Linked DNA regions of Chitinimonas arctica. The protein of the gene in region 1 binds, or shares a complex with, the protein of each later gene. Links are inferred from orthologs where the notes say so. Each region holds a gene or a part of one and is shown in the gene's direction. Other genes may lie near its edges.

Region 1 (6,815 bases):
GGGCCGCTTGCGCTGGAGCGACCGGGAAGGGGAGCGGGAGCTGAACCTGGGCGATCTGAAGTTGAGCGCCGAGGGCGGCAAATTGTTGGATGGCAGCCAGGCCAGCCTGCTGCTCCATCGCGGCGGTGGCGGCCAGCTCGACGTCAGCGGCTTGACCTTGCCCGCCCTGGCCGGCCTGCCGCCGGCCTTGCCTATGCCCAATGCGGTACGCCAGGCGCTGCAAGGCATGCAGCCTTCCGGCCGCATCGACCGGCTCAGCGCGGCGTGGCAGGGCGATTGGCGCGAACCCCGTAGCTATACCGGCCGGGTCGCGTTTACCGGCCTGGGCTTGCGGGCGCCGGCGCCTTGGCCGACCGTGGGCCCCCTGGATGGCGAATTGGGCCTGGACGAGAAGGGCGGGCGGCTGGCCGTACGGGGCCAGCGCTTCCAGCTGGTGTCGGACGAGTTGTTCGAGCAGCCCTTGGCACTGGACCGGATACGCCTGGCTGCCGATTGGCGACGCGAGGGCGCCGCCTGGGTGGTGAACCTGCGCGATTTCGCGGCCGGCAATGCCGATCTGGAAGCCAATGCCACCGCGACCTGGCGCTGGCCTGGCCATGGCTTGGGCAATCTGCAACTGGCGGCGCAGGTGCCGCGCCTGACGGCGGGCAAGGTGGCGGCCTACCTACCCAATGCCATCGGTGCCGAAACCCGCCATTGGCTGCGCGACAGCCTGACCGCGGGCGAGGCGCGCGATGCCCGCTTCACCTTGAACGGGCCGTTGGCGGATTTTCCCTTCGTCGATGGCAAGACCGGTAACTGGGAAGTCGTCACCCAAGCGCATGCCGTCACGCTCGACTATGCGCCCGACTGGCCGGGCGTACGCGAACTGAACGGGCAGGTGCGCATCAAGGGCGGCCGCTTGACCATCGCCGCCGCCGGTAAAATCCTGGATACCTCGGTCGAACGGGCCGATGCCGTGATCGACGATCTGGAGACCAGTACCGCTATCCGCATCAATGGCGCGGTCAGCGGCCCGAGCGCCGAATTTTTCCGCTTTATCGCGCAGAGTCCCCTGGATGCGACCTTGGACGGATTGGGCAAGGCGGCCCGCGCCAGCGGTAACGGCCAGCTTGACCTGAAACTGGATATTCCCTTCGAGAATGCCGATGCCACCCGTGTGACGGGTCGTTACCGCTTTACCGGTAACCGGCTGCAAATCGGCGAAGCCATGCCCGAGTTGAGCGAGCTGAATGGCGAGCTTGGTTTCAGCGAGCAAGGCATCTCCGGGCGCGGCTTGCAGGCAAAGGCGCTGGGCGGGTCGCTGCGGGCCGATGTGGGTAGCGGCGTGGACGGCGCCGTGCAGATCCTTGCCAATGGCCGGGCCGATAGCGGGGCAGCCGCGCGCCGCTACGGGCTGCCGCTGGCCGAGCGGATCAGCGGCAGCACCGATTTCCGCGTGCAGCTCGATTTACCCAAGCACGGCTGGCAAATGAATCTGGAGGCCCCGCTGCGGGAAACCCGCATCGATCTGCCCGCGCCATTCGGAAAACCGACAGGCGAGCCCCGTCCGCTGAAGCTGATGCTGGATGCAGGCGATAGCCTGGAGACGTGGCAGGTGAGTTTGGGTAACGTGCTCAATGTGGATCTCAGCCGCACGCCAGGACCTGCCGGCTGGCGTATCGAACGAGGCGGTATCCATATCGGCAGCGGCAAGCCCACGCCCGCCGGCCATGGCTTATGGCTGACGGCCAATCTGCCCGAGCTGGCCCTGGATCCCTGGCTGGATCTGTTGCAGGAGGGCGGCATGGGCGGCGCGGCTACCGGAGGCACCGCGCCGCTACTGACGGGCGTGGAACTGCGTACCGACCGTTTGACGATGGCCGGCAATCAATTGGACGATCTATCGCTGCGCGCCGTGCCGCAAGCCGACGGCGCCTGGCAATTGAGCGCGGTCAGCAAGCAGGTGGAAGGCAGGGCCGATTGGTCGCCGGCCGGCAAGGGACGTCTACATGCGCGCCTGGGACGGCTGGTGCTGCCGCTGCCCGAAGTCGCCGGCGCCGCGGCCACCGCCGGCAAGCGCGAGCGGCAGTTGCCGGCGCTCGATGTGGTGGCGGAGGATTTTCGTTATCGCGATCATGCCTTGGGCCGACTTGACGTAAAAGCGCAACAGCAGCGGGAGAATTGGCTGATAGACAGCCTGACCCTGGTCAATCCCGACGGACGGTTGAATATGCAGGGCGTGTGGCAGGCCGGCGGCGAGGCCGGGGTAACGCGCGTCAAGCTGGATATAGCTTCCGACAATGTCGGCAAGCTGCTGGGCCGATTCGGCTATCCGGAAACGATGCGGCGCGGCGGGGGAGCCTTGCGAGGCGAACTGGTCTGGCGCGGCTCGCCGCTGGCGCCCGACTATCCCAGCATGAGCGGTAATTTCAACCTGAAGGCCAGTAATGGCCAGTTCGCCAAGATCGAACCGGGCGTCGGCCGGCTTTTGGGCATTCTCAGCCTGCAATCGCTGCAGCGGCGCCTGAGCCTGGATTTCCGCGATGTGTTCAGCGAGGGCTTTGCCTTCGATCGCATCGAGGGCGATAGTAAGATCAGCAAGGGCGTGGTCTCGACCGACAATCTGGTCATCGTCGGACCGGCCGCCCAAGTCCTGTTTCGCGGCGAAGCGGATATCGCGCGCGAAACCCAGAAGCTAAGGGTGCGCATCGTCCCTACCGTGGGTGACAGCCTGGCGGTCGGCGCCGGGCTGGCTTTGGCCAATCCGGTGGTCGGGGTCGGCGCATTCCTGTTGCAGCGCGTACTGAAGGACCCGCTTGGCCAGTTGATCGCCTACGAGTACGACATCACAGGCCAATGGGACGACCCACAGGTGACGCGAGTAGGCGCGACGCCGACAAAATAAGAAAGGATTCGCCATGTCCACCCGTGCGCATTCGACACAACAGGCAGCCGCCCGGGCCGCCACTGAAGGCGGCCTGCGCGTCGCCGCCGTCCAGATGGCTTCCGGACCCACGGTCAGCGCCAATCTGACGGAAGCCGAGGTACTGATCCGGCTGGCGGCGCGGCAAGGCGCCCGGCTGGTGGTCTTGCCCGAGTATTTCGCCATCCTCGGCCTGCGCGATAGCGACAAGGTGGCGGTGCGCGAGCAGCCCGGCCACGGTCCGATACAGGATTTCCTGTCGCGCACCGCCAAGAAGCTGGGCATCTGGCTGGTGGGCGGCTCGGTGCCGCTCTGGACCGAGGATCCGGTCAAAGTCCGCAATACCACCCTGGTCTTCGACGACAAGGGCCAGTTGGCGGCCCGCTATGACAAGATCCACCTGTTCGGATTCGAGATGGGCGGCGAAACCTACCGCGAGGAAGCCACCATCACCGCCGGCGACGAAATCGTGGTGTTCGACTCGCCGTTCGGCCGGGTCGGCCTGGGCATCTGCTATGACCTGCGCTTCCCCGAGCTGTTTCGGCGCATGCAGGCCGTCGATGTGCTGGTGGTGCCCGCCGCCTTTACCGAGACCACCGGGCGGGCGCACTGGGAGACCCTGGTCAGGGCGCGCGCCATCGAGAACCTGGCCTATGTGATTGCCTCGGCCCAGGGCGGTTTTCATCGCAACGGACGCGAAACCCATGGCGACAGCATGATCGTCGATCCCTGGGGCATCGTCCTGGACCGGTTGCCGCGCGGCTCCGGCGTGGTGGTGGCCGAGATCGACCGCGACTACCAGGCCCGCCTGCGGCAAAGCCTGCCTGCCTTGTCGCATAGAGTATTCAGTTGAAGCAGCCGGGTAGGGGCTGAACAAAACGATCTGCCTTCACACGGGTTAAGTGCTCTTCGTGTAAAAAAAGTGTGGGTGCGGCGTGACAGTGGCACACTCGTACGGCTCCCTACCGCTTTTCGGCCGGTGCCCGCCAGGGCGGCCGGCCCGCAACCAAGACGGAAATCCTTATGACTGCTGCCAACTCATCGGCCATTGCTACCGCCGATCAATATCTGCTGAGCCCTTACACACTGGATGATGCCGCGCTGGACCGGGTGTTCGGCGAGATCATGACCCACCAGGTCGATTATGCCGATCTCTACTTCCAGTACAGCCGGGCCGAAGGCTGGAGCCTGGAGGAGGGCATGGTCAAATCCGGCAGCTTCAATATCGATCAGGGAGTCGGGGTGCGGGTGGTCAGCGGCGAGAAGACCGCGTTCGCCTATTCGGACGATATCAGCCTGGCCGCTCTGCAATCCGCCGCCCATGCCACGCGCGCCATCGGCCGGCAGGGTGGGCAAGGCACCAGCCGCGCCGTGCAAGCCGTGCCTGGCCGGCAGCTCTATGCACCCATCGACCCCTTGGGCAGCTTGGACGAAGCGGGCAAGGTCGCCTTGCTGGAACGCCTGGAAAGCTATACGCGCAGCCTGGATCCACGCGTGAGCCAGGTCATGGCCAGCCTCTCGGGTGAATACGAGGTGGTCTATATCGCCCGCCACGACGGCCACCGCGCCGCCGATGTGCGCCCCCTGGTACGGGTCGGCGTGCAGGTGATCGTGGAACAGAACGGGCGGCGCGAATCGGCCCATGTCGGCGGGGGTGGTCGGTTCGACTACGCCTATTTCAGCGACGAAGTGCTGCAAGGCTATGCCCGCGAGGCGGTGCGGCAAGCCCTGGTCAACCTGGATGCGCGGCCGGCGCCGGCCGGCGAGATGACGGTGGTGCTGGGGAGCGGCTGGCCGGGCATCCTGCTGCACGAAGCCATCGGCCACGGCCTGGAAGGGGATTTCAACCGCAAGGGCAGTTCGGCGTTCGCCGGCAAGGTGGGCCAGCGGGTGGCGGCCAAGGGTGTGACCGTGGTGGACGACGGCACCATCCAGGATAGGCGCGGCTCGCTCAATGTCGATGACGAAGGCACGCCGACCCAGCGCACGGTCCTGATCGAGGACGGCGTGTTGCAGGGCTATCTGCAGGACAGCCTGAATGCCCGCCTGATGGGCGTGGCGTCCACCGGCAACGGCCGGCGCGAGAGCTATGCCCATCTGACCATGCCGCGCATGACCAACACCGTGATGATGAACGGCGATACCTCGCCGGAAGAAATCATCGCTTCGATCAAGCGCGGTTTGTACGCGGTGCAGTTCGCCGGGGGCCAGGTGGATATCACCAGCGGCAAGTTTGTCTTTTCCGCCAGCGAAGCCTACTGGGTGGAAGACGGCAAGATTCAATACCCGGTCAAGGGCGCGACCCTGATAGGCAACGGCCCCGACGTGCTGACCCGGGTCGGGATGATAGGCAACGATCTGCGGATGGATGCCGGCGTGGGCACCTGCGGCAAGGATGGCCAGAGCGTGCCGGTCGGCGTCGGCCAGCCCACCATCCGCATCGATGGTGGTTTGACGGTGGGCGGCACGGCATGAGCATCAGCCTGAGGCGGATGACGGCCTCGCGTTATGCCGACTTCTACCGGTTGAGCCTGGACGGCTATGTGGCGAGCAATATCCGCTCCGGCCGCTGGGACGCGGCCGACGCGCCCGCCAAGGCCGCCGAACAGATGGCCAAGCTGCTGCCGCAGGGGCTGGCCACGCCCGAGCATCACTTCTTCGACGTCATCTCCGACGAAGGCGAAGCGGTGGGAGTGGTGTGGTTCGCCCTGAACCGGCATGGCGCGGGTAAGCAGGCCTGGCTGTACGATATCCTGATCGACGAGGCCCATCGCGGCCAGGGCCTGGGCCGCGCCGCCATGCAAGCCTTCGAGGCGGAAGCCATCCGCCTGGGCGCCGCCAGCCTGGGGTTGAATGTGTTCGCCTATAACGACGCGGCAGCCGCCTTGTACCGCAGCCTGGGCTTTCAGCCTACCTCCCAGCAGATGAGCAAGCCGCTGCCGGCAGCCTGACCCCCCGGCACAGCCTGCAAAAAACCGGAACTCCCGGTACAGAACAACCAGCAAGCCGTGTCGGCCTATGTAGGTTTAATCCTTCCTATCGATTGATCTCAGGATGGACATCCATGCATATTTTACCGAGCGCGCAAATTAGCTTCGTCGAGCGCGACCGCCTCACCGTCAAGATCCGTACCGAGCGACTCGAACTCGAGTCGCTTCCCGAGCCGCTGGTCCCTGATTATTGCCGCCTGTTCGGCAATCCTGCGGCAATGGAAAAATACCGCGATGGCCAGCCTTGGGCGGTGGAGCGAACAGGGGCGCGGCTCGACATCTGGCAGACGCGCTGGCGTGAGCACGACCCCTTCAGCTCGCTGGCCGTGAGGAAGCGTGGCGATAATCAATTTATCGGCCAGGTCGTGCTCGGCCACGGCGAAAGACCGGGCCAATCCGAACTGGCTTACGTCTTTGAGCCATCGGCCTGGGGACAGCACTACGGTACGGAAGCGGTTACGGCCGTGGTGAACGATTACGCGCCGGAATTGGCGACGCGCGAATGCTTCAGATACAAACTGGAAGGCGCGCCTTTTGAATCCATCGTGGCGACGTCCCGGCTGGATAATTGGGCGTCGGTCAAGATTCTGACCGGCCTGGGGATGCGCGAGATCGGCGAGGAGCAGGTGGACGGCGGGCATATCCGGCGGAAATACACCATCGCCACGGCAACACTGAAAGATCGCCTCACCGAAGCGGGTGCGGCTCCCTGGTCGAAAAGGGTTGCATTTAGCTGCCGGCGGGCATAAAAAGGAAATGGTGCAATGCACAAAGCCAGAATGGCCACATTGCGCAGGAGACGACACGGCACCTGATCACCACAGGAGTCCGTTATGCCCAATTCCGAAGCAAACTTGGTCTGCCGCCTGCAACTAGCTGATCTGCCAGCCATCCAGGCGCATCTGCTGGCGCTGGACGGG
Region 2 (7,796 bases), 960 kb from region 1 along the record:
TAATAGGCCTCGCCGTTCGGCAGCGCCCAAACGCCATCGTCGCGGTGATGGCTGCGGGCCAGCGCCTCGGTATCGGCGATCAGCTGGCGGTAGGCGGGGTAGACCTGTTGGACGATGGCGTCGCGGGCCAGGGCCAGCTGCTGTTGGCCTTGCTCGACCGTTATATCCTTGCTCTGGCTCAGCTTGTCGGCGAAGCTGAGATAAAGCGGGTTCTGCTCGACCGGCTTGGCGACGAATTCGCTCATGCCCAGCAGGGACTTCGCCAGGGCGAAATGCGGCGCGACGATGCCGCGTTGCTCGCGTTCGGCGAGTTTGGCCCGCACTTGCGCCAATTTGGCCGGGATGGCGCGCAGGCGGGCTACATAGTGTTCGGCATCGGTCAGGTCGCTGATCTGGTGGGTGTTGACCAGGAAGTTGGGCAGGGTGAGCTGCTCGCCCCAAAGCTGGTTGATCGGATAATCGTGGTAACGGAAAGCTTCGCCCGCCAACTGGTGCGTCAGGGCGATGCGCATGGTGTCGTAGGAGAGTTGCTCCTCGGCCGAGAGTTTCGCCCGCTGATAGCCCAGCAGGGTATCCAGATCCCGTCTTGCCCGGGCCAGCTTGCTGGCCTCGTGGGCGTCCGAGATATCGTCCAGCTTGGCGTTATGTCCGCGTAAACCCCAGCTTTCGAACAGTCGCAGATCGGACAGAATCTGCGGCGAATCCAGGCCTTCGGTCAGGGATACCCGATTGAAAAACGTATTGATGGACCAGGGACGGAAATAGACGGTGTTGGCCACCGCTCCACCAATGGCCATGGTCAGGCCCGCCGCGATCAGCCATGCTTTTTTTTTCATGTCAGCTCCTCCTCGCTAGAGCGGGGCATTCTGCCAGCTTGAACGGTGCCGCGGCGACTCGAAAGTGTAAGATTGCAATCCTATGCCATGAAAGCGACACCCCTCATGCCCCAACGCGACTGGTTGGCCCATGCCATCCACAAGATCGAAGCCGACTTCAACCGCTCGGCGGATACCCATCTGATACCACTAACCTTGCCTGGCTACCCGGCATCGATGTGTACTTCAAGGACGAATCCAGCCATCCGACCGGTAGTCTCAAGCACAGGCTGGCCCGTTCGCTGTTTCTCTATGCCCTGACCAATGGCTGGTTGCGCGAGGGAGTACCGTCATCGAGGCTTCCAGCGGGTCCACCGCCGTGTCGGAAGCCTATTTTGCCCGCCTGCTGGGGCTGCCTTTCGTGGCCGTGATGCCTGCCAGCACTTCGCCGGACAAGATCGCGGCGATCGAGTTCTACGGCGGCCGCTGCCATCTGGTGGACGATCCCGGCGCCATCAACGCCGAATCGGCCCGGCTGGCGCGCGAGCTGGGCGGCCACTTCATGGATCAGTTCACTTATGCCGAACGGGCGACCGATTGGCGGGCCAACAACAATATCGCCGAGTCCATCTTCAAGCAGATGAGCGAAGAGCCGCACCCGGTGCCGGCCTGGATCGTCTGCAGTCCCGGTACCGGCGGAACCAGCGCCACCCTGGGCCGCTACGTGCGCTACCGCCGCTACGGTACCCGCATCCTGTGCGTGGACCCGGAAACCTCGGTGTTTTTCGACTATTACCGTACCGAACTGAGCGGTGCGCCCGACACCAGCCTGACCCTGCCGTGCGGCTCGCGCATCGAAGGCATAGGACGGCCACGGGTGGAGCCCAGCTTTATCCCATCGTGCGTGGAAGCCATGCTGAAGGTACCGGACGACCTGAGCTTGGCGGCCATGCGCTACGTCAGCCAACGGCTGGGCCGGCGCGTGGGCGGCTCGACCGGCACGAATTTCATTGGCGTGCTGGCCTTGGCGCAGCAGATGCAGGCGGCGGGGGAAAGCGGCTCCATCGTGACCATCCTGTGCGATAGCGGTGAGCGTTATGCCCACAGCTACTATCGCGAGGCGTGGTATGCCGAGCGCGGTATCGATACCGTCGCTGCGGACGCCGCAGTCGCCGCGGCGGTGGCGGGGGGCGCGTTGCCGGTGTTGGAGCGATTGGGTAGTTAAGGGGTGAGGCAGGGTTGCCGGGCGCTGAGCTGGATACTCATGCGCCTGGCGCTCGCCGCGGTAAGCCACCGAGCCGTGCAACCAAAGAATGAAATCAAACATGCTCGGATAATTACCGACGCTTTGCCATTATCTGCCTGGCGTAAAGCGGGCTTTTACTCAATCTGTTTTTCAAGAAAATCATGCATCGGTATTACTGGACGGCGGCATGTCGCATTGGCACACCGCACATATCGTGTCCAATCGTTACGATTTAGGCCTGAAGGCCTTTACCCGCTCTTCCCGGGTTTCGATCCGGGCGGCGCCGATCAAGTCCAGGCAATAGGGCACGGCGGCGAAGATACCGGGCACCACCACCGTACCATCCTTATCCTTGAGTCCTTCCAGTGTTTCCTGGATGGCCCGGGGCTGCCCCGGCAGGTTGAGGATCAGCGCCTGCTTGCGGATGACGCCAAGCTGGCGCGACAGGATGGCGGTGGGGACGAACCGCAGGCTGATCTGGCGCATCTGTTCGCCAAAGCCGGGCATGACCCGGTCGGCCACCGCCAGGGTGGCGTCCGGCGTGACGTCGCGCGGCGCGGGGCCGGTTCCGCCCGTGGTCAGGACCAGGCCGCAGCCGTGCTCGTCGACCAGGGCCTTGAGCGTATGCTCGATCAGGTCCTGTTCGTCGGCGATCAGCCGCTCCAGCGTTTCGTAAGGGGTACTGAGGGTGGCCGCCAGCCAATCCTGCAAGGCAGGCAGGCCACGGTCCACATAAACGCCCGCGCTGGCGCGGTCGCTGATGGAGACCAGGCCGATACGCAGGGTGCTATTCATCGTCATCCTCGGCTTCGTCCGCGTCTTTCTCCAGCAAGGCGGGTTCCGGATACAGCTCCTTCAGGAACTGGAACAGCGCGCGGAAATGCTTGGGCGGCTTTTGCGCGGCCCGTTCGGTGCGGGCATTGCGCACCAGTTGCCGCAACTGCTGGATATCGATCTGCGGATGCTCGGTGATCAGTGCGGCAACGGCTTGATCGTCGGCCAGCAACTCGTCGCGGGTCCGCTCCAATTGATGGAACCAGGCGGTCTGGCGGCTGTTCTCGCCTCGCAGGCTGGCCAGGAAGGCCTGGATGGGGGCGGGATCGACATCTCGCATCAAGCGGCCTATATATTGACGTTGTCGCTTGATGGCGCCGTTGGCGGTAATCTTTTGCGCATCCTTGATGGCGGTCTGCAGCTCTTCGGGCAGATTCAGCTTCTTCAGTTGCGCCTTGGACAGTTCCATCAGGGCAACACCCAGCGCTTGCAGCGCGTTCATTTCGCGCTTCAGCTGGCTTTTGCTGACATATTCGATGTCGTCTTCGTCGTCAAAATCGGCTTCGAGACCAGGATCGGATTGGGGCTTGTGAGACATAGCGGCCGGCTTGGTAGTGGTGCGGGCTGATATGATACCGGACCGCCGCGTCGGTCACCCAATCGCGCGACACGATTGCGCCATTCCGGTCGCCATTTTCCGTTTTTATTTTTTACTGAGATCCCTGTGACCCAATCCCTTGAACCCGGTTTTTCCTACAGCCAGGCCGCGTTGCGCGAACTGGTCGAAAATGTGCTGGCCGAAGCAAAGCGTCAAGGCGCCAGCAGTTGCGATGTGGACGTATCCGAAGGGGTAGGCCAGAGCGTCAGCGTGCGGCTGGGCGAGGTGGAGACCATAGAGTACAACCGCGACAAGGGAGTGGGCGTCACGCTGTATGTCGGCCAGCGCAAGGGCCACGCCAGTACTTCGGACTTTTCTCCGGCAGCCTTGGCGCAGACGGTGGGGGCGGCCTTGGCCATCGCCCGCTACACCGCCGAGGACGAAGCAGCCGGCCTGGCCGATGCGGATCAGATGGCTAGCGTGTTTCCCGAACTGGACCTTTATCACCCTTGGGACCTGCCGGTCGAGACCGCCATCGACCTGGCCCGCCGCTGCGAAGACGCGGCCCGCTCGGTCGATGGCCGCATCAGCAATTCCGAGGGGGCGACGGTATCGAGCCATGTCGGCCAATCCATCTATGGCAATTCACACGGCTTTATCGGACTCAATGTCAGCTCGCGCCATTCGATTTCCTGTGCGGTGATCGCCCAGGAAGGCGAAGCCATGCAGCGCGACCACTGGTACAGCGTGGCACGCGCGGCCGCCGATCTGGAGGCGGCGGAGCAGGTCGGCCGTACCGCCGGCGAACGCGGCATCGCCCGCCTGGGCGCCCGCCGTATCAAGACCGGCGACTACCCGGTTCTGTACGATCCCAGCCTGGCGGCGGGCTTGATCGGCCACCTGGTATCCGCGGTGTCGGGCGGCAGTCTGTATCGCAAGGCCAGCTTCCTGCTGGATTCGCTTGGCCAGCAGGTATTTTCGCCCATCGTGCAGATCAGCGAAGATCCCTTCCTGGCGCGCGGCTTGGCCAGTTCCTCGTACGACGCCGAGGGCGTGGCCTGCCGGCAGCGTGAACTGGTCAGCGATGGTGTGCTGAACGGCTGGTTCCTGGGTAGTTATTCCGCCCGCAAGCTGGGGATGAAGAGCACGGGCAATGCCGGCGGCAACCACAATCTGATTGTCGCGCCGACCGCAGGCGGTTTCGCCGATATGCTCAAGCGGCTCGACACCGGTTTGTATGTCACCGAACTATTGGGGCAGGGCATCAACGGTATTACCGGCGATTATTCGCGGGGCGCCGCAGGCTTCTGGGTGGAAAACGGCCGCATTGTCCACCCGGTCGAAGAGATCACCATCGCCGGCAACCTGAAGGAGATGTTCCGCGCCATCGTGGCCATCGGTTCGGATAGGGAGATGCGTGGCAGCAAACGCGTGGGCTCCATCCTGGTGGAAAACATGATGGTTGCCGGTGAGTAGACGGTAGCAAGCCGGCTTGGCGTAGGCAAAAAACGCAGCTGTCATTTTATTTTTATGTCTGCGTCATGATTTTTGCCGCCAACACGGCATAATCCGTGCCCATCGTTAAGCCGGATAATTGAAGATTGCGATGCACTCGATAAAAGCGCCCAGACGTTTGGCGGCCCTGTTCCTGCTATTGGCTCTTTCCGCCTGCGGCGGCGGTGGCGGCGACAGCGGGACCGGCGGCACCACGCCCCCCACGGTGCCGCCTACCGTTCCTCCCACGGTGCCCCAACGGTCCCGCCGACCATTCCGCCGGTCGCCGACGTCAGCGAGGCGGATGCCCTGCGCCTGTTGGAGCAGTCCAGCTTCGGCCCGACCGATGCGTCCCTGGCCGAGGTCAAGCGACTGGGTTTGGCCGGCTTTCTGGACAAGCAGTTCGCCCAGCCGACCACTGGCTACGGTACGTTTCCCTATCTCGACGGCAACTCCATGGTGGGTTGCCCGGCCGGCTCGGGCAGTACCTGCTATCGCGACAATTACACCATGTTCTTGTTGCAGCACCGCTTCTTCCAGAATGCGATTGCCGGTCCCGATCAATTGCGCCAGCGGGCCGCCTTCGCGCTGTCGCAGATCCTGGTGGCATCGGGCATGGAGGTCAACCAGCCCTATGGCATGGCGCCGTACCAGCACATCATGCTCAACCATGCTTTCGGCAACTTCCGCGACATCCTCAACGAGGTCACCCTCAGTCCGGCCATGGGCGACTACCTCGACATGGTCAACAACGACAAGCCCAATCCCACGCGTGGTACCGAGCCGAACGAGAACTATGCGCGCGAGGTCATGCAGCTGTTTTCCATCGGGGTCTGGAAGCTCAATCCGGACGGCAGCCAGCAGCTGGACGGCCATGGCGCACCCATTCCCGCCTACGACCAGGAAGTGGTCGAGGGCTTTGCCCATGCCCTGACCGGCTGGACCTATCCGCCACGCCCCGGGGTTGCTTCGAAATGGCCTAATCCGCGCAATTACGGCGCCCGCATGGTGCCTTTTGCCGATCGGCACGATGGCGGCAGCAAGAAGTTACTGGACGGCAAGGTTTTGCCGGCAGGTCAAAGCCCCGAGCAGGACTTGGCGGCCGCCGTCGATAGCTTGTTCCAGCATCCGAATGTGGGACCTTTCATCGGCCGCCAATTGATCCAGCATCTGACGACCAGCAATCCCAGCCCAGCCTATGTCGGACGTGTCAGCGCTGCTTTCAACGATAACGGCGCCGGCGTCCGGGGCGATATGAAGGCGGTTTTCCGTGCCATCCTGCTCGACAGCGAAGTGCGCGGCGATCGCAAGAGCGAAGCCGGCTACGGCAAGCTGCGCGAGCCGGCCGTGTTCGCCGCGGGCTTGGTGCGCACGCTGGGCGGCCGCAGCGATGGCGGCTACCTGCGTTCGCAAACCGCGACCATGGCGCAGGATGTCTATGCGCCTGCCTCGGTGTTCAACTATTACCCGGCCGACTACCTGGTGGGCGGCCTGCAGGGTCCGCAGTTCGGCATCTACAACGCCAGCACCGCGTTTGCCCGCGCCAATTTCGTGAATGCCTTGCTGGCGGCAAACGGCATCAGCGCCGATGCGTCGGTACCGGCCAGTTTCGGTACCAAGATCGAATGGGGGCCCTGGCTGACGCTGGCGCCGGACAGCGGCAAGCTGCTCGACCGCATCAACCAGTTGCTGTTCCACGGCAGCATGAGCGAAGCCATGCGCGGCACCATCAAGCAGGCGGTCGACGCGATCTCCGTCACCGATAGCTACAACCGCGCGCGTACCGCCCTCTACCTGGCAGCGACCTCGCCGCAATTCCAGATCCAGCGCTGAGCAGGCGCCACGCCATTGCGCGTACCGAATAGAGAAGACGACCATGGCCATCAGCCGTAGACAAGTCCTGAAAAGCGCCGCCGGCCTGGCGATGCTGCAACAAATGAGCCGACTGGAGGCGCTGGCGGCGCCCTTGGCCGGCAACGATTACCGCGCGCTGGTATGCATCTTCATGTTCGGCGGCAATGATGGCAACAACACCGTTGTGCCGACCGATGCCGCCGGCTACGCCGATTACCTGGCTGCGCGCGGCAGCAGCAGCGCCGGTGGGCTAGCCCTGTCGCAATCCAGCCTGGTTCCCTTGAACGGCGTGCCCTATGGGCTGCATGCCAGCCTGGCGCCCTTGCAGCCTATCTGGAACGCCGGCAAGCTGGCCATCCAGTTCAATGTCGGTACGCTCAACCGGCCTATGAGCAAGGCGGACTATGCGGTGCTGTCCAATCGGCCGCAAAGCCTGTTTTCGCATCCGCACCAGCAGGCGCAATGGGAATCGGCCATCAGCAATGGTCCTTCGCGCAGTGGCTGGGGCGGCCGCATCGCCGATCTGGTCGGCAATGGCGGCACCTTGCCGCTGATTATTTCGACCGGCGGCAATGCGCTGTTCACCGTCGGCAATACCACCACGCCTTTGGCTATTCCCAATAGCGGCGGAATGAGTTTGAGCGGGTTTGGCGGTACGCCGGCCAGCAATGCCATGTACCAGGCGATGAACCAGTTACGCGCCTTGGACGAGGGTAACGAGCTGCACAAGGCGGCGGTCGGCACCATGAACGGCGCCGTTAACGCCAGCGCGGCGCTGACCAATGCCTTGGGCGGCAATTCCAGCATCACCTCGCTGTTCAATGGCCAGAACAACAGCCTGGCCAAGCAACTGATGCAGGTGGCGCGTATCATCGAAGCGCGGCAATCCCTGGGGCAGAACCGGCAGATATTCTTCGTTTCCCACGGCGGCTACGATACCCACTCGAACCACCTGGTGCGCCACGCCGACCTGCTAAATCAATTGGGCCCGGCGCTAAAATCCTTTTACGACGCC

The links.
Region 2: the proteins of tldD (region 1) and pmbA are in contact, whole or in part, in a solved structure (PDB 5NJ9), measured with the Escherichia coli proteins. The link is inferred for Chitinimonas arctica from one-to-one orthologs.

Annotation. Positions count from the first base shown.
Region 1 is NZ_CP041730.1:4,272,165-4,278,979, forward strand. The notes cover bases 3,343-6,154. They hold tldD (metalloprotease TldD), read left to right. Parts: upstream 3,343-3,928; coding sequence 3,929-5,380; downstream 5,381-6,154. Other genes in these bases: FNU76_RS19640 (carbon-nitrogen hydrolase family protein), read left to right, coding at 3,343-3,758; FNU76_RS19650 (GNAT family N-acetyltransferase), read left to right, coding at 5,377-5,856; FNU76_RS19655 (GNAT family N-acetyltransferase), read left to right, coding at 5,970-6,154. Also shown: FNU76_RS19635 (YhdP family protein), read left to right, coding at 1-2,887; more of FNU76_RS19640, read left to right, coding at 2,901-3,342; more of FNU76_RS19655, read left to right, coding at 6,155-6,644; FNU76_RS19660 (GNAT family N-acetyltransferase), read left to right, coding at 6,729-6,815. UniProt on the Escherichia coli protein: Metalloprotease involved in CcdA degradation. Suppresses the inhibitory activity of the carbon storage regulator (CsrA).
Region 2 is NZ_CP041730.1:5,233,310-5,241,105, reverse strand. What follows is about bases 2,939-5,734. They hold pmbA (metalloprotease PmbA), read left to right. Parts: upstream 2,939-3,559; coding sequence 3,560-4,909; downstream 4,910-5,734. Other genes in these bases: FNU76_RS23665 (DUF1800 domain-containing protein), read left to right, coding at 5,246-5,734; yjgA (ribosome biogenesis factor YjgA), read right to left, coding at 2,939-3,433. Also shown: FNU76_RS23690 (DUF885 domain-containing protein), read right to left, coding at 1-836; FNU76_RS23685 (PLP-dependent cysteine synthase family protein), read left to right, coding at 1,195-2,040; mog (molybdopterin adenylyltransferase), read right to left, coding at 2,287-2,862; more of yjgA, read right to left, coding at 2,849-2,938; more of FNU76_RS23665, read left to right, coding at 5,735-6,760; FNU76_RS23660 (DUF1501 domain-containing protein), read left to right, coding at 6,804-7,796.